DNA from 2 places in the Pseudoduganella sp. HUAS MS19 genome. Region 2 is predicted to be linked to the other one. Evidence: riboswitches for the same ligand, from Rfam matches in the RefSeq annotation. Region 2 holds a riboswitch; the other holds the start of a gene.
What was found. A riboswitch is a leader RNA that binds a small molecule or an ion and turns the genes downstream of it on or off. The one in region 2 is predicted to bind glycine.
Positions count from the first base shown of each region.

Region 1: it holds a riboswitch for glycine, as region 2 does, so the genes downstream of both, ACWBU6_RS10155 (hypothetical protein) here and gcvT (glycine cleavage system aminomethyltransferase GcvT) in region 2, are expected to answer to the same signal.

Region 1 covers NZ_CM132133.1:2,210,476-2,221,912, reverse strand. The annotation lists gene ACWBU6_RS10180 (LacI family DNA-binding transcriptional regulator) at 1-488, opposite strand, end outside; gene ACWBU6_RS10175 (ABC transporter ATP-binding protein) at 505-1,599, opposite strand; gene ACWBU6_RS10170 (carbohydrate ABC transporter permease) at 1,604-2,449, opposite strand; gene ACWBU6_RS10165 (carbohydrate ABC transporter permease) at 2,446-3,264, opposite strand; gene ACWBU6_RS10160 (ABC transporter substrate-binding protein) at 3,281-4,504, opposite strand; glycine riboswitch at 4,675-4,769, shown strand; gene ACWBU6_RS10155 (hypothetical protein) at 4,924-5,568, shown strand; gene ACWBU6_RS10150 (C39 family peptidase) at 5,582-6,163, shown strand; gene ACWBU6_RS10145 (SEL1-like repeat protein) at 6,210-7,292, opposite strand; rRNA gene rrf (5S ribosomal RNA) at 7,539-7,651, opposite strand; rRNA gene ACWBU6_RS10135 (23S ribosomal RNA) at 7,733-10,604, opposite strand; tRNA gene ACWBU6_RS10130 (tRNA-Ala) at 10,779-10,854, opposite strand; tRNA gene ACWBU6_RS10125 (tRNA-Ile) at 10,858-10,934, opposite strand; rRNA gene ACWBU6_RS10120 (16S ribosomal RNA) at 11,002-11,437, opposite strand, start outside.
Region 2 covers NZ_CM132133.1:3,955,673-3,967,109, forward strand. The annotation lists gene smc (chromosome segregation protein SMC) at 1-550, opposite strand, end outside; gene ACWBU6_RS17850 (low molecular weight protein-tyrosine-phosphatase) at 630-1,100, shown strand; gene ACWBU6_RS17855 (DUF1631 family protein) at 1,097-3,928, opposite strand; gene ACWBU6_RS17860 (hypothetical protein) at 4,155-4,322, shown strand; gene ACWBU6_RS17865 (ATP-dependent Clp protease proteolytic subunit) at 4,390-4,950, opposite strand; glycine riboswitch at 5,050-5,135, shown strand; glycine riboswitch at 5,142-5,246, shown strand; gene gcvT (glycine cleavage system aminomethyltransferase GcvT) at 5,296-6,414, shown strand; gene gcvH (glycine cleavage system protein GcvH) at 6,464-6,844, shown strand; gene gcvP (aminomethyl-transferring glycine dehydrogenase) at 6,910-9,789, shown strand; gene ACWBU6_RS17885 (hypothetical protein) at 9,857-10,186, shown strand; gene ACWBU6_RS17890 (hypothetical protein) at 10,183-11,437, opposite strand, start outside.

The sequences.
Region 1 (11,437 bases), 1.7 Mb from region 2:
TGGTCCACGGTGAAGCACTGGTCCGGAATGCTGGCCAGGCTGTGGTTCAGCACCACGATCCTGCCCTGCTGCGTGCCCAGCGCCGCGATGTCTTCATCCAGCAAGGCGCTGGTCATGACGATCAGGCCGTCGCAGCCGCGTTCCATCAGGAACTGGATGCCGTCCTTGGCCTGCTTGCGCTCATCGCCCAGGCCGACACCGAAGGCAACCACCATATGCAGGCCGGCGGCGCGCAGTTCGGTGTCGATAATCTGCAGGATAGGCGTGTAGAAAGTGCCGCTCAGGACCGGGATATAAACGCCGATCATCTGGCTGGTGCCGGTCAGCAGCGTACGCGCAGCATGCGACGGCCGGAATCCCAGTTCGTCGATCGCCTTCTTTACCTTTTCAAGCGTGGCCGGCGACACCGAACCTTTGCCGCTGACTACGCGGGAGGCGGTGCCCAGTCCTACGCCCGCCAGGCGGGCTACGTCTTTGATAGTGGCCACTGGAATCCTTTTCTTCTTATAACGTCATCGCGAGCATACTTGAAGCGCCCGCCAATTCAAAGCGCTTGCCGCTGCCCGGATCGAACAGCGAAACGCGTTGTGCATCAATCTCGAATGCGACCGTATCATCCGGCGCAATCGCACGGCTGCCTTGCACAATGCAGGAAAGCTGCTTGCCGGCGCAATCCAGCCACACCACGCGGTGGGCGCCCATCGGTTCCACCAGCGTTACCCTGCCCTGCATCGAACCGCCAGGCGCCAGCGAAATGTGTTCCGGACGCACGCCCAGCACGGCCTTGCGCCCGCCGCCAGCCGACGCGGCGTCGCCCATCGCCAGACGCAGGCAGCCACCGGAGAACATGCCGGCGGCATCGACTTCGCCTTCGATGAAGTTCATGGCTGGCGCCCCCAGGAAACCGGCAACGAACAGGTTCGCAGGCCGCTCATATACCTCGCCGGGGGTGCCGACCTGCTGTACCTGTCCCGCCCGCATCACGACAATGCGGCTGGCAAGCGTCATCGCCTCTACCTGGTCATGCGTCACGTAAATCATGGTCGCGCCAAGGCGCTGGTGCAGCAGCTTGAGCTCGCGCCGCAAATCCGTACGCAGCTTTGCATCGAGGTTGGAGAGCGGCTCGTCGAACAGGTAGACGCCGGCTTCGCGCACCAGCGCACGGCCGATCGCCACCCGTTGCCGCTGGCCGCCTGACAGCGCGGCTGGCTTGCGGCCAAGCAGTTCGCCCAGGTGCAGCATTTCGGCCACGCGCTCCACGCGGCACCTGATCTCCGCCTTCGCCACGCCAGCAATGCGCAGGCCGAATGACATATTCATTTCGACCGTCATGGTCGGATACAGCGCATAAGACTGGAATACCATGCCTATTCCGCGCTCGCTCGGATCGGTGCGCGACATGTCCTTGCCGCCGATCTCGATGGATCCGCCGCTGGTTTCCGCCAATCCCGCGATACTGTGCAACAGGGTCGACTTGCCGCAACCGGAAGGCCCCAGCAGGACGAGGAATTCCCCCTCTTCCACCTCGAGGTCGAGGCCGCGGATGATGGCGTTGCCGCCCAGGGTAATGTCCAGCTTCTTCAGGCTTACATTCGACATCGGTTCAACCTTTCACGGCACCTGCGGCGATGCCGCGCACGAACCAGCGGCCAGACAGGAAATAGATCGCCAACGGCACCAGCGCCGTCAGGATCGTGGCTGCCATATTGACGTTGTAAAGACGGGTGCCCGTCGTCGTATTGATCACATTATTCAGCTGAACGGTCATTGGCAGGTTTTCTCGCCCCGCAAAAACCAGGCCAAGAATATAGTCGTTCCATACGCCGGTAAGCTGCATGATGGCCGCCACCACCAGCATCGGCACCGACAAAGGCAGCATCACATGCCAGAAGATGCGCCAAAAACCGCCGCCATCGATACGCGCCGCATGGAACAGCTCCCGCGGCAGCGCGGCATAGTAATTGCGGAACAGGAGCGTCAATACCGGCATGCCGAATACCAGGTGCACGAGCACGATTGCCGGAAGCGAACCAAAAACACCCAGCCCGGCCATCATGCGCACCAGCGGGTAGATCATCACTTGCACCGGCACGAAGGCGCCCAGCAGCAGGATGCCGAACAACAGGTTGGCGCCGCGCGGCCGCCAGAACGACAAGGCGTATCCATTGAGCGCGCCCAGCGCAATGGGCAGCACGGTACTTGGTATGGCAATCCGTACGGAATTCCAGAACCCGCCCTGCACGCCCTCGCAGGCAGCACCAGTGCAAGCCTCGCTCCAGGCAGCACGCCAGGCTTCCAGCGTTGGCGCCAGCGGCAGCGCAAAGATATTTCCCGACCGGATTTCATCCATCGGTTTCAACGACGTCACCAGCATCACGTAGAGCGGCAGCAGGAAGAACAGCGCCGCGCTGGCCAAAAAGGCGTACAGGCCGATACGTGGAGCCTTCATGCCGCGCCCTTCCGGCTGCGGGCATAGGCCCAGGGTGCCAGCAACGCCAGCACCGTCAGCAGCAATACCACGGCACCGGCCGAAGCCAGTCCGATATTCGCACGCAGGAACAAATGATCCATGATGAACTTCGCCGGTACCTCGCTTGCCGTGCCAGGTCCGCCCTGGGTCATCGACACAACGGCGTCGTACAGCTTCACCACCATGGTCGCCAGCAGGATGAAAACCGTCGCCAGCGTCGGCGCCAGCATCGGCAACACGATGGAGACGTAAACCCGCCACGCCGGAATGCCATCCAGGCGTGCAGCCTTCCAGATTTCCGGGTCGACGCCGCGCAGGTCGGCCAGCATCAGCGCCATCACGAAACCCGATGCCTGCCAGACCGAGGCCAGCACGACCGTGTAGAGCACCATGTCCTGGTCGACAAGCCAGTCGATTTCCACGCCTGGAATGCCGCCGGGTGTCAGGATCCACTGCCACACCAGCCCCGTTGCGACGAACGACATCGCATAGGGATAGAGGAAGACCGTGCGCAACGCCCCTTCGCCCGCCACCTGGCGATCGATCGCCGCCGCCAGCAGGAAGCCGATCAGCATGCATGCCAGCACAAACAATACGCCGAACAGCGCCAGGTTATGCAGCGACAACAGCCAGCGCTCATTGTCGAACAGGCGTTCATACTGCGCCAAGCCGACCAGCCTGTTGGTCGCGATGCTGCGCGAACTGGTGAGGGAAACGTAGAACGTCCAGGCGAATGAACCAAGGTAGCCCACGCAGACCGTCAGCAGCATCGGCACCAGCGCCGCATAGGACATGGCTCGACCCACCGTTTTAATTCCTCAGCGCCGCGGCCAGCGACTTCTGCGCCTTTTCAACCGGCATTGGCGTGTTCCAGTAAGCGGTCAGCGCATCCTGCACGGCACCGTTCTGGTCAGGTGTCAGGTAAATCTCCGGCGCGCCGACCTGGCGATTGCGATCGCGCATGATGTCGGCGCCGGCCCGGGCACAGGCATCGAGCTGGCTTGTATCGGCATCGGCGCGCGGCGGCACCGAGCCTTTCAGCTTATTGAAGCTCACCTGGGTCGAAGGTGCCAGGAGCACTTTCGTCATCAGCTTCTGTGCCTGCTGCACCTCCGCGCGATCCGAGCGAGGAAAAACGAACGCGTCGCCCTGGATCAGGTACGGCGAGTTTGCACCAAGGCCCGGGATGCAACCGTAATCGACACCAGGCGCCATTCTCGCATTGCTGAATTCCGCCTTGGCCCAGTCACCCATAATCTGCACGCCAGCCTTGCCGCTGACCAGCATCGCAGTGGCATCATTCCAGTTGCGGCCAGGCGATGCTGGATCGACGTACGTTTGCAGGCGCTTGTATGCGAGCAGCACCTTGCGCACCGGCTCGGAGGTGATGGCACGCTGGTCACGGTCGCGCATCACCTGCAGGTAGAGCTGGCGCCCGCCCATATTGGCCAGCAGCGATGCAAACAGGATGTGCTCCTGCCAGGCTTGCCCGCCGTGCGCCAACGGAACCAGTCCGGCGGCCTTCAGCTTGTCCAGCGCAGCAAACAGTTCATCGACTGTTGCGGGTTCTTTTACGATGCCGGCCTTCTTGAATGCAAGTTTGGAATACCAGATCCAGGTCTGCATGTGGATGTTCATCGGCATTGCGTAATAATGGCCGTCGATACGGATGGTGTTGACGATGGGTTCCGGCAGCGTGGATTCCCAGCGCTCCTGGCGCGCAACATCATCCAGTTGCACCAGCATTTCCTGGTCCACGATGTCGAGGAACTGCTTGGAGATATTGAACTGCGCCGCAGTTGGCGCCTTGCCTCCAACCATGCGGTTGAGCGTTACCGCGCGGGCCTGCTCGCCACCGGCGATCGCCGTATCAATCCAAGTGCCGCCAGCCGCGCGGTAGGCATTCGCGAGCTGTTTGACGGCCGCCGATTCGCCCCCCGAAGTCCACCAGTGAATCACTTCTGCGCTCGGCCCGGCCGCCTGCGCGGACGCGGCGCCAAGCGCTATTGCGCCAGCCAATAACTGCTTAAACATCCCGTCTCCTGTCGTGTGCCGCTTATTTTTGGAAACGTTACCAATTTCCCGGGCGGGTGTCAACAGAATAACAGGAAAGGTCCCCTTGGCGAAAACGCAACGTGTATCGGAAAACGATTGAAATCGTATAAATCCCTGGGATATCCTGAATTCGCTGCCGGTGCACACCGGTCGCGTGATCGGGAGAGTTTGTCCCACCCATGGACAACGCCGAAGGAGCAAGCCGCCCCCGGAATCTCTCAGGCCAAAGGACCGGTCGCGCGTTTTCAAAACTCTGAAGAGCCGCCGGCAAAGTATCGCTGGCGCACCGAAGGAGCAAGCAGGCCGCCAACGCCTGTGAAACTCTCAGGTCCAGCACAGAGGGGGCAATCACCTCGCACCTCAAAGAAAATCTGATCAACCTTCAGAGGAGTAGTCACATGCATACGCATCGACTCTGGCTGCGCATTGCCTGCGCAGCGATGATGGCCGCCCCGTTCCTGGCACAAGCAGACAACGGCGCGGCACTGCAGGCCGCCAAACGCGGACTCGCACAATTCGCCGAGCATCAGCAGGCGATCCGTCCCGGCAGCGCACCGGTCGACTTCCCGCTCGATGTCACTGACGTCAGCGATTTGAAGCAGGCAAAGGTAAGCCATGGCTTCGAAGTATATTCCGTGAATCCAAAAGAGCTGCTGGCACGCGGCGATCTGGCGTCGCTGGCCAAGCCAACGGGCGAGTGGCGCTTCGTCATTTCCTTGCACGGCAAGCCGATCGGACTGGCAACTGTGCAACAAGTAAATGGCCGCTATGAAACCGTCGCCTATGGCGCCTCCGTGCTGGCGAAGGACGTGGACGCTGCCATGAGCGTTCACGGCAACAGTGCGCGTTCCAACCTGCGCTTCATCCGAATCTACCAAGCGCGCGCCGACTTGCTGGAGGTGGATCGTGCCAAGTTCGCTCCCCTGCATTCGGCTCGGGAATCGCTGCTGCTTCAAAAGAACGGCAACCAGCTGGTGGAAGGCGCGGATTTGCTGGAGCCATTGCGCGCCGCGGTCAAAGCCAATATCGAAGCATTCCGCTAAGGAGAAACCGACTATGAAAATCGCAAAAATCGTGGCCGGTGCAGCGCTGGTGCTGGCCCTTCCCTCCGCCTTTGCGCAATGGCGCACCTTGAATGTTCCGTTGACCATCCAGGAGCACAGCCAGTGGTGCTGGTCCGCGTCCAGCAAAGCGGTCCTCAATTTTTACAACCGGACGCCAAGCCAGTGCCAGATCGTGAACTGGGCCTACGGCATCAACTACGCTTGCGGCAACAGCACCTTCAACTGGAACAGCTACGCCAATCGCCCGAACAATATGTACGGCACTTCCGGCAGTGTGCAGAACATCCTGTACAACTGGGGGGTGCCAAATACTGCGGTCAATAACTACCTGTCGTGGAATTCGGTGGTAAATGAGATCAACGGCAACCGTCCCTTCGTGATCCGCTACGGCTGGACCAATGGAGGCGGCCATATCATGGTCGGACGCGGCTATGAGACCTATAACGGAACCAACTACATTTACATCATGAACCCGTGGCCAGGCGAAGGCCAGACGTACCGCACCTTTGCTTCTGCCGTCAGTGCATACGACCACAATTGGACACATACGCAGCGCATGAACGTCAGCCCTTGAGCATAAAAGCCCGCCGGCACTGGGCTGGCGGGCTTCTTGTCATTGCTTAGTTGCTGCCACCCAATTGCTCAAGCCGGGCGGCCCATTTCTTCGACTCCTCGACATTGCGGGCGGTGCCGACGCCGTTTTCAAGCAGGTAGACCAGCTTGCGGATCGCAGTCGCATCGCCCTGCTCCGCCGCCTGGCGATAATAGCTTGCAGCCTGGCTGTAATCTTTCTTGACGCCTTGGCCCATCCAGTACATGCCGGCCAGCCTTACCTGCGCCTGCGCGCTGCCCAGCTTTGCCGCCTGCTGGTACACGACCGCAGCCTGCGCCAGGTCAACCGGACCGCCCTTGCCCAGGTCCAGCATCACGGCGAGGTTGGTGGCGGCATCCTTGTTATCCTGCGCCGCAGCCTTGGTGAACCATGCGCGGGCAAGTGCCTGGTCCTCCGCAACGCCATCGCCGCTGGAATACAGCAGGCCCGCGTAGAACTGCGCCATTGCATGCCCTTGTTCGGCCGCCTTCAGGTACCACTCCAGCGCCTGGGCCGCATCCTTCGGCACCGTATTGCCGGTGTGGTAGGCCACAGCCAGGTCGTATTGGGCGTTGGCATCGCCGGCCACTGCACGCTTGCGTATCGGCGCGAGCGGGCCGGCGGCCTGGCGCTCCATCGCAGCAATCAGGTTCAGAGCCTCCTGCGCATTTTTGCTGCCCGCGGCGAGTGCCTTCTGGTACCACTGCTTGGCCTGCGCCTGGTCCGCCGGCACGCCCCGGCCTTCGAGATACATGCCGGCCACTTGCTCGATCGCACCGACATCGTTCTGCTCGACAGCCTTGCGCAACAGGCCCAGGGCGCCAGCACCATCCTGCCTGGTGCCCCGGCCGGCTGCCATCAGGCCTGCCAGCTGGCGCATCGCAGGGACATGTCCCTGGTCGACCGCGCGCGTGTACCATTTCACGGCCTCTGTGTCGTTCTGGTCAGTGCCCTGGCCACGCTCATACATCATGCCCAGGTTGAACTGCACATTAGGATCGTTGCTGCGGGTTGCCTGTTCAAAGAAGCCACGGAAGGCGCGCGCATAATTGCCTTTTGCGTACTCTTCGTTAGGGGTGCGGGAAAAAGCCTGCGCATGTGCGATTTGCACGGGGAAGTGCAGACAAGCTAAAAGTGCTACGTACCGAAACTTCGACGCCATATTATGTTTTGCTAGGTGGAAAATACAAATTATATGAATTTTCTATTAAGCAACATAATATAAATGAAAACATTGATGCGTTTGCGCAACAGGAAGGGGCTCTAAAACCGGCAAACCAGGGTCTGACCCGCAGGGTCAGACCCGCTCAAAGCAAAAAGCCCGCTGGCACATGCCTAGCGGGCTTTTCTAATAAGAGCCTGACGATAACCTACTTTCACACTGGTTGCAGCACTATCATCGGCGCAGAGTCGTTTCACGGTCCTGTTCGGGATGGGAAGGGGTGGGACCGACTTGCTATGGTCATCAGGCATGACTTGTTAACAATCGGGAAGAAGTAAAGTGGGTAGTGTTCTCAAACACGGTAAGTGCTATATAACCGTCAAGGTTATAGGGACAAGCCGTACGGGCAATTAGTATCAGTTAGCTTAATGCATTACTGCACTTCCACACCTGACCTATCAACGTCCTGGTCTCGAACGACCCTTCAAGGAGCTCAAGGCTCCGGGAAATCTCATCTTAAGGCAAGTTTCCCGCTTAGATGCTTTCAGCGGTTATCTCTTCCGAACTTAGCTACCCGGCAATGCCACTGGCGTGACAACCGGTACACCAGAGGTTCGTCCACTCCGGTCCTCTCGTACTAGGAGCAGCCCCCTTCAAATTTCCAACGCCCACGGCAGATAGGGACCAAACTGTCTCACGACGTTTTAAACCCAGCTCACGTACCACTTTAAATGGCGAACAGCCATACCCTTGGGACCGGCTACAGCCCCAGGATGTGATGAGCCGACATCGAGGTGCCAAACTCCCCCGTCGATATGAACTCTTGGGAGGAATCAGCCTGTTATCCCCAGAGTACCTTTTATCCGTTGAGCGATGGCCCTTCCATACAGAACCACCGGATCACTATGTCCTACTTTCGTACCTGCTCGACTTGTCGGTCTCGCAGTTAAGCACGCTTATGCCATTGCACTATTAGCACGATGTCCGACCGTACCTAGCGTACCTTCGAACTCCTCCGTTACCGTTTGGGAGGAGACCGCCCCAGTCAAACTGCCTACCATGCACTGTCCCCGATCCGGATCACGGACCAAGGTTAGAACCTCAAACAAACCAGGGTGGTATTTCAAGGATGGCTCCATGAGAACTGGCGTCCTCACTTCAAAGCCTCCCACCTATCCTACACAGATTGGTTCAAAGTCCAATGCAAAGCTACAGTAAAGGTTCATGGGGTCTTTCCGTCTAGCCGCGGGTAGATTGCATCATCACAAACACTTCAACTTCGCTGAGTCTCGGGAGGAGACAGTGTGGCCATCGTTACGCCATTCGTGCAGGTCGGAACTTACCCGACAAGGAATTTCGCTACCTTAGGACCGTTATAGTTACGGCCGCCGTTTACTGGGACTTCAATCAAGAGCTTGCACCCCATCATTTAATCTTCCAGCACCGGGCAGGCGTCACACCCTATACGTCCACTTTCGTGTTTGCAGAGTGCTGTGTTTTTATTAAACAGTCGCAGCCACCAGTTTATTGCAACCTTTTCGCCCTTCCACAGTAAAGTGGTCAAGCTACCGAGGCGTACCTTATCCCGAAGTTACGGTACCAATTTGCCGAGTTCCTTCTCCCGAGTTCTCTCAAGCGCCTTAGAATACTCATCTCGCCCACCTGTGTCGGTTTGCGGTACGGTCTCGTATGACTGAAGCTTAGAGGCTTTTCTTGGAACCACTTCCGATTGCTTCACGGGCAAGCCCGCTCGTCCCAGTCCCTTGAATTACGCGCCCGGATTTGCCTAAGCGCCTTCTATGAACCAGGAACTGCCTATTCCAACAGGCAGACAACCTTCCGCGATCCGTCCCCCCATCGCATCATACGACGGTGCAGGAATATTAACCTGCTTCCCATCAGCTACGCATCTCTGCCTCGCCTTAGGGGCCGACTCACCCTGCTCCGATGAACGTTGAACAGGAAACCTTGGGCTTACGGCGTGCGGGCTTTTCACCCGCATTATCGCTACTCATGTCAGCATTCGCACTTCTGATACCTCCAGCATCCTTTACAAGACACCTTCGCAGGCTTACAGAACGCTCTCCTACCATATCCTTGCGGATATCCGCAGCTTCGGTGACTGGCTTAGCCCCGTTACATCTTCCGCGCAGGACGACTCGATCAGTGAGCTATTACGCTTTCTTTAAATGATGGCTGCTTCTAAGCCAACATCCTGACTGTTTTAGCCTTCCCACTTCGTTTTCCACTTAGCCAATCTTTGGGACCTTAGCTGGCGGTCTGGGTTGTTTCCCTCTTGACACCGGACGTTAGCACCCGATGTCTGTCTCCCAAGCTCGCACTCAACGGTATTCGGAGTTTGCAATGGTTTGGTAAGTCGCGATGACCCCCTAGCCATAACAGTGCTCTACCCCCGTCGGTGATACTTGAGGCACTACCTAAATAGTTTTCGGAGAGAACCAGCTATTTCCAAGTTTGTTTAGCCTTTCACCCCTATCCACAGCTCATCCCCTAATTTTTCAACATTAGTGGGTTCGGTCCTCCAGTGCGTGTTACCGCACCTTCAACCTGGCCATGGATAGATCACTTGGTTTCGGGTCTACACCCAGCGACTGGCGCCCTGTTCGGACTCGATTTCTCTACGGCTCCCCTATCTGGTTAACCTCGCCACTGAATGTAAGTCGCTGACCCATTATACAAAAGGTACGCCGTCACCCCTTACGAGGCTCCGACTGTTTGTATGCACACGGTTTCAGGATCTATTTCACTCCCCTCCCGGGGTTCTTTTCGCCTTTCCCTCACGGTACTGGTTCACTATCGGTCGATTACGAGTATTTAGCCTTGGAGGATGGTCCCCCCATGTTCAGACAGGATTTCTCGTGTCCCGCCCTACTTGTCGTACGCTTAGTACCACCGCTTGGATTTCGTGTACGGGGCTATCACCCGCTATGGCGCCTATTTCCAGAGGCTTCCACTATCCAAACGACTATCACGTACAGGCTCTTCCCATTTCGCTCGCCACTACTTTGGGAATCTCGGTTGATTTCTTTTCCTGCAGCTACTTAGATGTTTCAGTTCGCCGCGTTCGCTTCACACACCTATGTATTCAGTGAGTGATGACCTAAAAGGCCGGGTTTCCCCATTCGGAAATCTTCGGATCAAAGCTTGTTTGTCAGCTCCCCGAAGCTTATCGCAGACTTCTACGTCCTTCATCGCCTGTAATCGCCAAGGCATCCGCCATGTGCACTTATTCACTTGTCCCTATAACCTTGACGGCTATAAGTTCAAGCACTTACTACTGTGTTTGATGAGTTTTACTACTACCCTAAGTAATATCTTTCGATATCGCTTAATAAAACTTTTACTTCTTCCAGATTGTTAAAGAACGGTACTACTCAAACCTAAACGTCTATTCGCTTACGTTTGAACAGTAATTGGTGGAGGATGACGGGATCGAACCGACGACCCCCTGCTTGCAAAGCAGGTGCTCTCCCAGCTGAGCTAATCCCCCATTTGGTAGGGCTGGTTGGGCTCGAACCAACGACCCCCGCGTTATCAACACGGTGCTCTAACCAGCTGAGCTACAGCCCCAACATTGCTGTTCTTTATATGCCAACAGCCGATAAGTGTGAACGTTTGAGTCTGATGCCGACTCTAGAAAGGAGGTGATCCAGCCGCACCTTCCGATACGGCTACCTTGTTACGACTTCACCCCAGTCACGAATCCTACCGTGGTAAGCGCCCTCCTTACGGTTAAGCTACCTACTTCTGGTAAAACCCGCTCCCATGGTGTGACGGGCGGTGTGTACAAGACCCGGGAACGTATTCACCGCGACATGCTGATCCGCGATTACTAGCGATTCCAACTTCATGTAGTCGAGTTGCAGACTACAATCCGGACTACGATACACTTTCTGGGATTAGCTCCCCCTCGCGGGTTGGCGGCCCTCTGTATGTACCATTGTATGACGTGTGAAGCCCTACCCATAAGGGCCATGAGGACTTGACGTCATCCCCACCTTCCTCCGGTTTGTCACCGGCAGTCTCATTAGAGTGCTCTTGCGTAGCAACTAATGACAAGGGTTGCGCTCGTT
Region 2 (11,437 bases):
GGCGGTTTTCCGTCTCGCGGCGGCGTTCCTTGTACTTTGATACACCGGCCGCCTCTTCCAGGAACACGCGCAGTTCTTCCGGGCGCGACTCGATGATGCGCGAGATCATGCCCTGGCCGATAATCGCATATGCGCGCGGCCCAAGGCCGGTACCGAGGAAAATATCCGTGATATCGCGCCGGCGCACGGGCTGGCCGTTGATGTAATAGGTAGAGGTGCCGTCGCGCGTAAGCGTGCGCTTGACCGCGATTTCGGCGTACTGGCCCCATTGGCCGGACGCCTTGCCCTCGTTGTTGTCGAACACCAGCTCCACGGAAGCCCGGCCGGCGGGCTTGCGATGGGTGGAACCGTTGAAAATCACGTCCTGCATCGACTCGCCGCGCAGCTCGGACGCCTTCGATTCGCCCAGCACCCAGCGCACTGCGTCGATAATATTGGACTTGCCGCAACCGTTTGGACCAACCACGCCGACCAGCTGTCCGGGTACCTGGAAATTGGTGGGATCGACGAACGACTTAAATCCCGACAATTTAATGGAAGATAGACGCACGTTTTATCTGTACTTCGCCCGCTGGGACGTGTTAAAAAAGTGGCTAATCATACCATTATCCCTGTATAGCAAGAACAAAATGAAGACCAGAACCGCCATCCTGTTTGTATGCATGGGTAACATTTGTCGCTCACCGACCGCGGAGGGTGTATTCCGGGCCCGCGCCCAGGCCGCCGGCCTCGATTTGCACATCGATTCGGCCGGCACCCACGCATACCATATTGGCAACCCGCCCGACCCGCGCTCGGCCAGCCATGCCGCCGCCCGCGGCTATGACCTGAGCACCCAGCGCGCCCGCAAGGTGGCCGCCGAAGACTTCGAACGCTTCGATTACGTGCTGGCGATGGACCACGACAACCTGGAATTGCTGCTGCGCGCCTGCCCTGCGCAACACCGCCACAAGGTCAGGCTGCTCATGGAATACGCCTCGCGCTCCGGTTCGGACGTGGTGCCCGACCCGTACTACGGCGGCGCCAATGGCTTCAATACGGTGCTGGACTACATAGAGGACGCTTCGGACGGCCTGCTGGCCGTCCTGCGCAAGACTTAAGCGGAGGTGCCGTTGGCAGGCAGGTCGTGGTGGTCGTCGTTGACAGCCGCGACGCCGCCCATTGCCACCGACAGCGCGGCCGCCACCACCCCCTCGGTGCGGATCAGGCGCACAGTCCCCTTGCGGAACTGATCGGCCATCGCCTCGCCGGTGATCGAGAACGCTTCCTGGCGCCCCGTGGTCGAGAAGATATACAGCGTCTTCAGAGGACTGATCCAGGCCAATTTGACTTTGCGCTGGCTGCCGTCTTCCTGGTCGAATTCCAGCCACATGCCGCGCGTCAGGCTGTCCACTTCGATACTGGCGTCGTCGTCCGGCGGCGGCGCCTCCTCGGCCCTCACTTCGGCCACGGCCTGCAGCTGCATGCGGCGCTCGGCATCCCTCTTCGCCACTTCCATGGCGATCTCGACCTGCCGCTCAGGCGACATCTCTAGCGGCGCACGCACGATCGAGGCGTGGCACTCGGCCAGCTCGGCGAAGAACTGCAGGCGGTCCGGCTCCTGCCACTTGATGACGTCCAGCCATTTGTTCAGCGTGGACAGCAAGGTAGGCAGCTTGGCAATCAGCTTCTTGCGCTCGTCCTGGGTGATTTTTGGACGTACGCTCCAGATCAGGTCATCCATGGTCTGGGTGGCGTTGTTCACCGCGCCGGGCTTCTCGCCTTCTACGCTATAGGCGATGGTCAGCACCGACACCCATTTGTTTTCCAGGAAGGCTTCCACGATGGCCACCACTTCGCCGGTGCCGATGCGCAGTGCCACGGCATCCTTGGCCGACTTGGCGGCCACCGACATCTTTTCCTGCTTCAGCGCTTTGGCGATCGGCTCCGCCATGGCGGCAGCCGCCGCTGCCTCCTCCGCCTTGATGGAAGCTTCCAGCTCGTTCACCGCTTCGGTGAAGACGGTCAGTTCTTCCTGGTGGTCCTGGCTGACCTTTTCCACGCTGCGCTGCATGGCCTTGTACAGCGGATCATCAGGGTCCTTGTGCTGCTCCCAGCCCATGCGCGACAGCAGGTCGATCATGCGGCGTGCAGGGTGCGCCTCCTGGAAGAAGAAGTTCTTGTCGACCAGCGCGGCCTTCAGCACAGGAATCTGCAGGAAGCGAATCAGGTCGCGAATCTCAGGCGAAATGCTCTGGTCGCGGAACACGGTGTCGAACACCGCCGACAGCAGGTCAATCGTCCCTTCGTCGGCGCGCGTCAGGCTGCCCGCTGGCGCCTGCTCCTTGATCTGCGGCAGGAGGAAGACATTGCCCATCGAGCCACCGCCCGCAGCAAATCCCGGTGCCGGCATCGCGCCGCCGCCAGCCTGTACGGGACCTGCGGCGAAACCGGGTGCCAGTCCAACGCCCATGCCAGGCGCCGGCATGGCGACGCTGTCGGCAGTGGCGAACACGGCACCTGCCGGTACGCCGCGCTGCAACTGCGCCAGGAAATTCATCAGCGGCTCCTTGGCGCTCAACAGGGAGGCGCGCTGGGCCGCCTCATTGTTGGCGCCACCGTGGAAGCCCTGCGCCGGCCCCTGCACCCAGCCGCCTGCCGGCACGGCCACGCCGCCCTGCACGCCCGGCACTGCAACGCCAGACAGCATTGCGCCCGTGGCAGCAGCCGGTGCCACGACGCCACCGCTTTCCAGGGGCATGCCCGCCATTGCGGTACCAACTGCCATCGGCATGCCGCCGCCGGACACTACGCCGCCGGCAGGAATGACCATGCCGCCCATGGCCGGGACGCCGGGCACGCCGGCCATCATTGGCGCGCCGCCCGCTGCAACGCCAGGCATCATGCCAACGCCGCCGGCCATCGTCATCCCGGGCGCAGCGCCAGCCGCAAATCCTGGTGCCGGCATCGCCTGTCCCGGCGCCGCCATTGGCGCCGCCCCCATGCCCGGCGCGGCAACGCCAGGTGCCGCGGCAGCGCCGGAATCCGCCGTATGCGCCGGCGCGCCATACAGCCCCGGCGTGACACTCAAGGTAGGCAGCGAAAGATCGAGGTCGCCTAATTGCTCAAAGCCGCTCGGAGCTGGCTTGCCGCCGCCGGGCGCATCGCCCGCGCCCGAGAAGAACTGGCGCAATTGCTCCGCCAGCGCGGCTTGCTGGTTTTTCTTGCGCGAAGGCGCTTGCGACGCGTCGTGCGAATCGGCGCGGCGCGTCTTGTGCTTTTCGACCGAGCCTGGCCCCACGCCCTTGCGCTCGAGGGCGGAACTCAGCTCCTCGAGCATGGCGCCGAAATCGAAGAATCCCTCCGGACGCAGGAAAGGATTGATCAGATCATGCGCCTCATCATCCTTGATGAAGTCGATCCACGCCTGCTGGAACGCACCCAGGAACACCTCCGGACGGAAAGGATTCTGGTTGATGCGCAGGATATCGCGGTCCAGCAGGAACGCCAGGCGCACATTGAGCGTAGCGAGGCCATCGGCGTACTTGACTTCAAAGGCCTTGCTGAAACTGCCCAAAGTGACCTTGGTGTCCATTTCTTCCATGGATACCAGGGACAGCGACTCTGCCATCTTGCGCACTGGCGCCTTCTGGCCAGGTGCCAGTTGCGCAATTTCCAGGCGCAGGTCGTTCTCAAGCTGTTTGGCGAAAATACCAAGGAAGGCGTAGTGATCGGTGCGCAGGCGGTTACCGGCACGCAAGCGCGCTTGCAAGGTTTTCACGTCGACAGCGTGGTCCGCATCGACCAGCTCGGCAGCCCAGTGGGTCGACAGCTCGACGAACTGTTCACTAATGTGCTTATTGACCAGACTTATCAGATTTTCCAGCAAGGCATGCCGCGGCGTAACCGCTTTTTTTGGCGCCGAAGAAGTTGGGTTTTCTGGAAGCATGGTCTGACCTGGCTTTGGTGGTTATTCACATTGTCGCAGATTCTTTCCGCCTGGCAATAGGTAAACCAAAAGAATCCGTAAATATTTACGGCAATGTGGTCAAACAGTTGAGTTTGCACCACAATGGTGCAAGGCTAAATCCTACACGCCAGTCAGTTGTATTCCGATTCACCTTTACTATTGCACAAAGCATGATGAAGTTCCGATCCTTCAGAAAGGAACTGTCATGAAATCCAGGCAAAAATCCAGCAAGCAAAGTTCGAGTTCGGGCACGCGCCAAAGCGCCGACCAGGGGTCGCGTTCGGGCGCACAGCCGGGCAGCCAGCAGTCCGATGCCGGCCGCCAGAGCAAGACCGACAAGAAGACCCCCGCCAGCCGTAGCGGCAATCGCTAAATGACCGGCGGCGCACGAAGGGCCCGGGAGCATGCTTCCGGGCCCTTGTCGCTGCGGCTGCGCCGCTTCAGATATTCGTTACGCGCTTGCCCTTGGGCGGCTTGAAGTCGGCCACTTCATTGACCAGGCCCACCTTGGCCGCATCCTGGGCCGTCAGGTGCAAGTCGGAATAGGCGTGGATATTCCAATGTTCATCCGTCAGTTGCACGTGCTTGCGCAGGATCGATTCGGTGCGGGCATCGTCAGCCTGCAAGCCCTCGACAATGATGCGCAGCGCATCGGGCCGCGCACCGTGCGGCGCGCTGGCGTGCGATTTGTGCACCATGAAACGCGCCGTCTCGCTGGCATAGCGCTCTTCGCCGGACAGGAACAGGATCACGGCAATCGAAGCCACCGCGCCGCCGTTGTAGGTAATGATCTTGATCGGCAAGTTGCGCAGGTAATTGTGCAGGCACAGGCCGTCGCTCACGTAGCCGCCGTTGGACTGGATCAGGATGTGGGCCTTTTCTATGCCGTCCTCGGTCATATCCGCCACCGCGTCGAACACGCGGTGCACCATATCGCTGTTCACGTCGCCGGACAGGGTGAACCAGGCCTCCGTATCGCGCTTTTGCTTTTCTTCGCTCATGGTCGCTCCACTCTGTAAATGGATGTCCGCTCATTCTAGCGCAGGCGCTCGCGAAAGGGCGTCAAGATTGACTTTATTGCCCTCCTGTCATATAGTCGCAAGTCTTGATCGGGAGAGACCAGCAGCGGCTGGCGCCGAAGGGGCATTACCCAGAAACTCTCAGGCAAAAGGACCGGACAAGGGCCCGCAAGGGCTAAAACTCTGGAGAGCGGCCCGCCAAGGCGCAGGGCCCACCGAAGGGGCGTGCGGGAATACCTTCCCGTTATCTCTCAGGTACCAAGGACAGAGGGGTAGGCGTATTCATGTTTACGTTTATTAACCCCTATTCTCTGCCCTGAGGTATCAATGACGCTCAAAGCAACCCCACTCAACAACGCTCATCGTGCCCTCGGCGCCCGCATGGTCGACTTCGGCGGCTGGGACATGCCGGTCAACTACGGCTCCCAGATCGAAGAGCACCATGCCGTGCGCACCGACGTCGGCATGTTCGACGTGGCCCATATGTGCGTGGTTGACATCAAGGGTGCCAACGTACGTTCCTTCCTGCGCGGCCTGGTCGCCAACAATGTCGACAAGCTGCGGGTATCGGGCAAGGCCCTGTACTCCTGCATGCTGACCCCGGAAGGCACTGTCATCGACGACCTGATCATCTACTTCATCAACGAAGAATGGTTCCGCCTGGTGGTCAACGCCGGCACCGCGGAAAAAGACATCGCGTGGATGAACAAGCAGAATGAAGCCACCGGCGCCGGCCTGGCCATCACCCAGCGCCGCGATGGCGCCAATGCTATGGCCCTGATCGCCGTGCAAGGCCCGAACGCCCGCGCCAAGGTATGGGAAGTGATCCCGCAAGCCAAGGAAGCGACCGCGGAAATGAAGCCCTTCAACGTGGCCCTGGTGCCAGGCACCGCCTTCGGCGAAGCCATGGTTGCCCGCACCGGCTACACCGGTGAAGACGGTTTCGAAATCGGCGTGGCGGCGGAACAGGCGGAAAAGCTGTGGAACGCCCTGAACGCAGCCGGCGTCAAGCCTGCTGGCCTGGGCGCGCGCGACACCCTGCGCCTGGAAGCGGGCATGAACCTGTACGGCCAGGACATGGACGAAACCGTGAACCCGCTCGACGCAGGCCTGGCATGGACCATCGACCTGGTCTCCGAGCGCGACTTCATCGGCAAGGCAGCGCTGCAAGCGAAAGGCCAGAACGCACAATTCGTCGGCCTGATCCTGCGCGAAAAAGGCGGCGTGCTGCGCGCCCACCAGAAAGTCATCGCCGCTTCCGGCGAAACCGGCGAGATCACTTCCGGCACCTTCTCCCCGACCATGCAGCAGGCGATCGCATTGGCGCGCGTGCCGATGGGCGTGAACGTGGGCGACACCGTGCACGTGGAGATCCGCGACAAGAAGCTGGCCGCCACCGTGGTGAAGCTGCCTTTCGTCCGTAACGGTAAAATCCTGGTTGCTTGAGCCAGAATTTGAGCAGAAACAAACAATAAACCTTAGCCTTGGAGCCAACATGAGCAACATTCCAGCAGACCTGAAGTACACCGAGTCCCACGAGTGGGTACGCGCTGAAGCGGACGGCACCGTGACCGTCGGCATCACCGAATTCGCGCAAGACGCCCTGGGCGACATCGTGTTCGTCGAGCTGCCAAAAGTAGGCGCATCGTTCACCGCCGGCGACGACGCCGCAGTGGTGGAGTCGGTGAAAGCCGCTTCCGACATCTACGCCCCGGTATCGGGCGAAGTGGTCGCCGTGAACGACGCCGTGGTCGGCGCACCTGAATCGATCAACGCCGACGCCTACGCGAACTGGCTGTTCAAGATCAAGCCTAGCGACGCCAACGCCATCAACGGCCTGCTGGACGCCGCTGCTTACGGCAACGTAGCGCACTAATTACTGCATTATCGGGCCCGCTGTGTGCGGGCCCTTTTCACATTCTGGCCAAGAGATTTCCCACCATGACCCGCACCAGCCTGACCCAACTTGAAGCCCGCGATGCATTCATCGCCCGCCACATCGGCCCGGAAGCCGCAGAACAGCAGCAAATGCTGGACGTGCTCGGCTACGCAAGCCGCGCCGCCCTGATCGACGCCATCGTCCCGCCAGGCATCCGCAACAAGAGCGCCCTGCCCCTGGGCCAATTCTTCCAGCCGCTGCCGGAAAACGAAGCGCTGGCCAAGCTGAAAGGCATCGCCTCCAAGAACAAGGTGCTGAAATCCCTGATCGGCCAGGGTTACTACAACGCCCACACCCCGGGCGTGATCCTGCGTAACATCTTCGAAAACCCAGCCTGGTACACCGCTTACACGCCGTACCAGCCAGAGATCTCCCAGGGCCGCCTGGAAGCGATCCTGAACTTCCAGCAGGTGCTGATCGACCTGACCGGCATGGCCATCGCCAACTCGTCCATGCTCGACGAAGGCACCGCCGCTGCCGAAGCCATGACCCTGATCCAGCGCGTCGGCAAGTCCAAGTCAAACACCTTCTACGTCGCCAACGACGTGCTGCCGCAAACCCTGGAAGTGGTGCAGACCCGCGCCGAACCGCTGGGCATCACCGTCAAGACCTTCGACCCGTCCGAGCTGGCCGGCGTGACTGACGCTTTCGGCGTGCTGCTGCAATACCCGGGCGTGAACGGCGTTGTGCGCGACTACCGCGCCGCCGTTGAAACCGTAAAGGCCAGCGGCGCCATGGTGATCGTTGCCGCCGACCTGCTGGCACTGACCATGCTGACGCCGCCGGGCGAATGGGGCGCCGACGTTGTCGTCGGCAACTCGCAGCGCTTCGGCGTACCGCTGGGCTTTGGCGGCCCGCACGCCGGCTACATGGCGACCCGCGACGAATACAAGCGCTCCATGCCAGGCCGCCTGGTTGGCGTAACCGTCGACCAGAACGGCAACAAGGCTTACCGCCTGGCCCTGCAAACCCGCGAACAGCACATCCGCCGCGAAAAGGCGACCTCCAACATCTGTACCGCACAGGTGCTGCTGGCCGTGATGGCGTCCATGTACGCCGTCTACCATGGTCCTAAAGGCCTGAAGCAGATCGCCGAACGCACCCACCGCTACACCGGTATCCTGGCCGCCAACCTGAAGTCCCTGGGTTACTCGGTCAACGAATCGTTCTTCGACACCCTGACCGTCGCCACCGACAAGGCTGACGCGCTGCACGCAGCCGCCGTTGCCGCCGGCATCAACCTGCGCAAGATCGACGCCAAGCACGTCGGCGTGTCGCTGGACGAAACTGTTGACCGCGACACCCTGGCGGCACTGTGGAACGTGTTCAGCGGCGGCAAGGCTGCGCCTGACTTCGACGCCGTTGAAGCAGCCGTCGACCGCAACTTCCCTGAAGCGCTGGTGCGTACTTCCGCCTACCTGGAGCATCCGACCTTCAACCGCTACCACAGCGAAACCGAAATGCTGCGCTACCTGCGTTCCCTGGCCGACAAGGACCTGGCGCTGGACCGCACCATGATCCCGCTGGGCTCCTGCACCATGAAGCTGAACGCCACCAGCGAAATGATTCCGGTGACCTGGCCGGAGTTTTCGTCGATCCACCCGTTCGCGCCAAACGACCAGACCGTCGGCTACCGCGAAATGATCGCCCAGCTGGAAGAGATGCTGTGCGCCGTGACCGGCTACGCCGCCGTTTCCCTGCAGCCTAACGCCGGTTCGCAAGGCGAATACGCAGGCCTGCTGGTGATCAAGAAGTACCATGAATCGCGCGGGGAAGGCCACCGCAACATCTGCCTGATCCCATCCTCGGCACACGGCACCAACCCTGCTTCCGCCGCCATGGTCGGCATGCAGGTGGTGGTGACCGCCTGCGACGACAAGGGCAACGTGGACCTGGCCGACCTGAAAGCCAAGGCCGAACAGCACTCCAAGAACCTGGCCTGCGTGATGGTGACCTACCCATCGACCCACGGCGTGTTCGAAGACGGCATCACCGAACTGTGCGAAATCATCCACGGCCACGGCGGCCAGGTGTACGTGGACGGCGCCAACATGAACGCACTGGTTGGCGTGGCCGGCCCAGGCGCGTTCGGCGGCGACGTATCGCACCTGAACCTGCACAAGACCTTCTGCATCCCGCACGGCGGTGGCGGCCCAGGCGTCGGCCCGATCGGCGTTGGCGCGCACCTGGCCAAGTTCCTGCCGAACCAGCGCTCCAACGGCTATGTGCGCAGCGAAGACGGCATCGGCTCGATCTCGGCAGCGCCGTTCGGCTCAGCATCGATCCTGCCGATCTCCTGGATGTATATCGCCATGATGGGCGGCGAAGGCCTGACCGCGGCAACCGAAACCGCGATCCTGAACGCCAACTACGTTGCGCGCCGCCTGGCGCCGCACTTCCCAGTGCTGTACTCGGGCCACGACGGCCTGGTTGCACACGAGTGCATCCTGGACCTGCGCCCACTGACCGACGCCACCGGCATCAGCAACGAAGACGTGGCCAAGCGCCTGATGGACTTCGGCTTCCACGCACCGACCATGAGCTTCCCTGTTCCAGGCACGCTGATGATCGAGCCGACCGAGTCCGAATCGAAGGTTGAACTGGACCGCTTCATCGACGCCATGATCGCCATCCGCGCCGAAATCGCTAAGGTGGAATCGGGCGAATTCGACAAGCTGGACAACCCGCTGAAATTCGCCCCGCACACGGCCGAAGTGCTGCTGGCCGACAAGTGGGGCCGCAAGTACAGCCGCGAAGTAGCAGCCTACCCGGTACCGTCGCTGCGCAAGCAGAAGTACTGGCCGCCAGTTGGCCGCGCCGACAACGTGTACGGCGACCGCAACCTGTTCTGCGCCTGCATTCCGGTCAGCGACTACGCATAACCGTACGCTTGCCTGAAACGCAAAACGCCGGTACCGTAAGGTGCCGGCGTTTTTTAATGGAACCTGAATGAAGCTATCTCACAAAGCAGCCCTGTTTTCCGGACTCGGCTTCCCCGGCCTTGGCCAGTTCATTGTACTGAAGCGCCCGGGGCGCGGCCTGCTGTTCATGCTGCCGGCGCTGGCGGTGTTCTGCTGGCTGATGTATGGCTTATGGAAAGCCACCGCGGTTTTGATGGAAGAAGCCTTGAGCGGTACTTTACCGCCCGACCCGATCCTCATCACCCAGCGCCTGGCCAAAGCCAGCATCACGCCCGGCACCTCCACGGCAGGCTGGATCCTGCTGGCCTGCTGGATCGCCAGCATCGTCGACGCATTCCTGACGCGCGACAAGCATTAAGCTACGCTGCGCGCCCCCCGTGCGGCGCGCTGCACATCCTGCGCCTCGTCATCCCAGACCGCTGCCTGGGTAATTTCTTCCGCTCCTACCTGGGCCCCATCGGAATTAAAGCGCAGCCAGGCCAGCGCACCGCCTGGCGTCACGCCGATTGCATGCACGCCGTCCTGGTTGGGCGCCGCCATCAAGGCCGCCATGACCAGCGTCGTCGCGATCGGCACCGGCATACTCCAATGACCGCCCTGCTTCCTGCAAACCAGCCACAGGCCGCCGGCGCCGTCGCCATACGCCAGGTGTTCGCCGCTTGTGGTGGATTCGCTCCATACCAGGCAGGCCCCGCCGATGTTCGCAACCGGCTGCGGGACCGACTGTCCGCCGCGATAGACGACGATGCTCTCGCCCGCCACGAACACATCCGGCACGTTCGGCACATTGGAAGGCGCCAAGTGCAGGCTGGCCGCACGGCGCGGCAGGCCCTGGTAGTCGATTGCAATGCCCCATGCAGCGGCACGTGCGAAGCTATTGAAGCGCAAGGTGCGCCCGCAAGGCGTGTCGCTCAGTCGCCAGGCACCTGGGACGCGGTAACTGCCAATTGCCGTTGCCAGCGATTCCTCGTCTTCCTGTTCCTCCCAGGCGGTCAAAGGGCCTTTCATCGCCGCGTTGAAATACCAGGTACTCGCCGCAGTCATCAGGACCATCGGTACGGCACCCGACTGCAGCAGGCCGAACGAAATGCGTGTCACATCATCCCGCACTTCCGGAACGTGGCGCGGCGCCATTCCGCGCATGGCCTCGACCCAGCCCGCTTCGTCCAGATGATTGGAGATGCCTACGGCCACATGCAAGGTCGGGCTGCCGCCGCTGGCCCATGGGGCGACTGCCAGCGCCAGCGCAATCGTTCCATCCGGCGCCTGCTGCACATCCAAAGCTTGCACCTTGCCCGGCTGGTTCAAAGGCAGCATGCCGCTCAGGTCGGTCTGCGACCAGCGCCCGAATGGCGTGCGGCGGAACATATAGAGCGAGCGGTTGGCGCCAACCGTAAACACCAGCGGCAAGCCGGAACCATCGCGCACCACGAACAGCGGCGAGCGCGCCATTGCAGGCGCCGCGCAAGGGCTGGAACGGTAGCCGGATTCGTACAGCGGCACCAGTTCCTGCCGCACCAGCGCGGGCAGATCGCGGCCTGCAGTCACCTGGCTGCGCCAGTAGGCCATGTCCGCCGGCTGCGAAGGATCATAACGGTCGAACACCGCG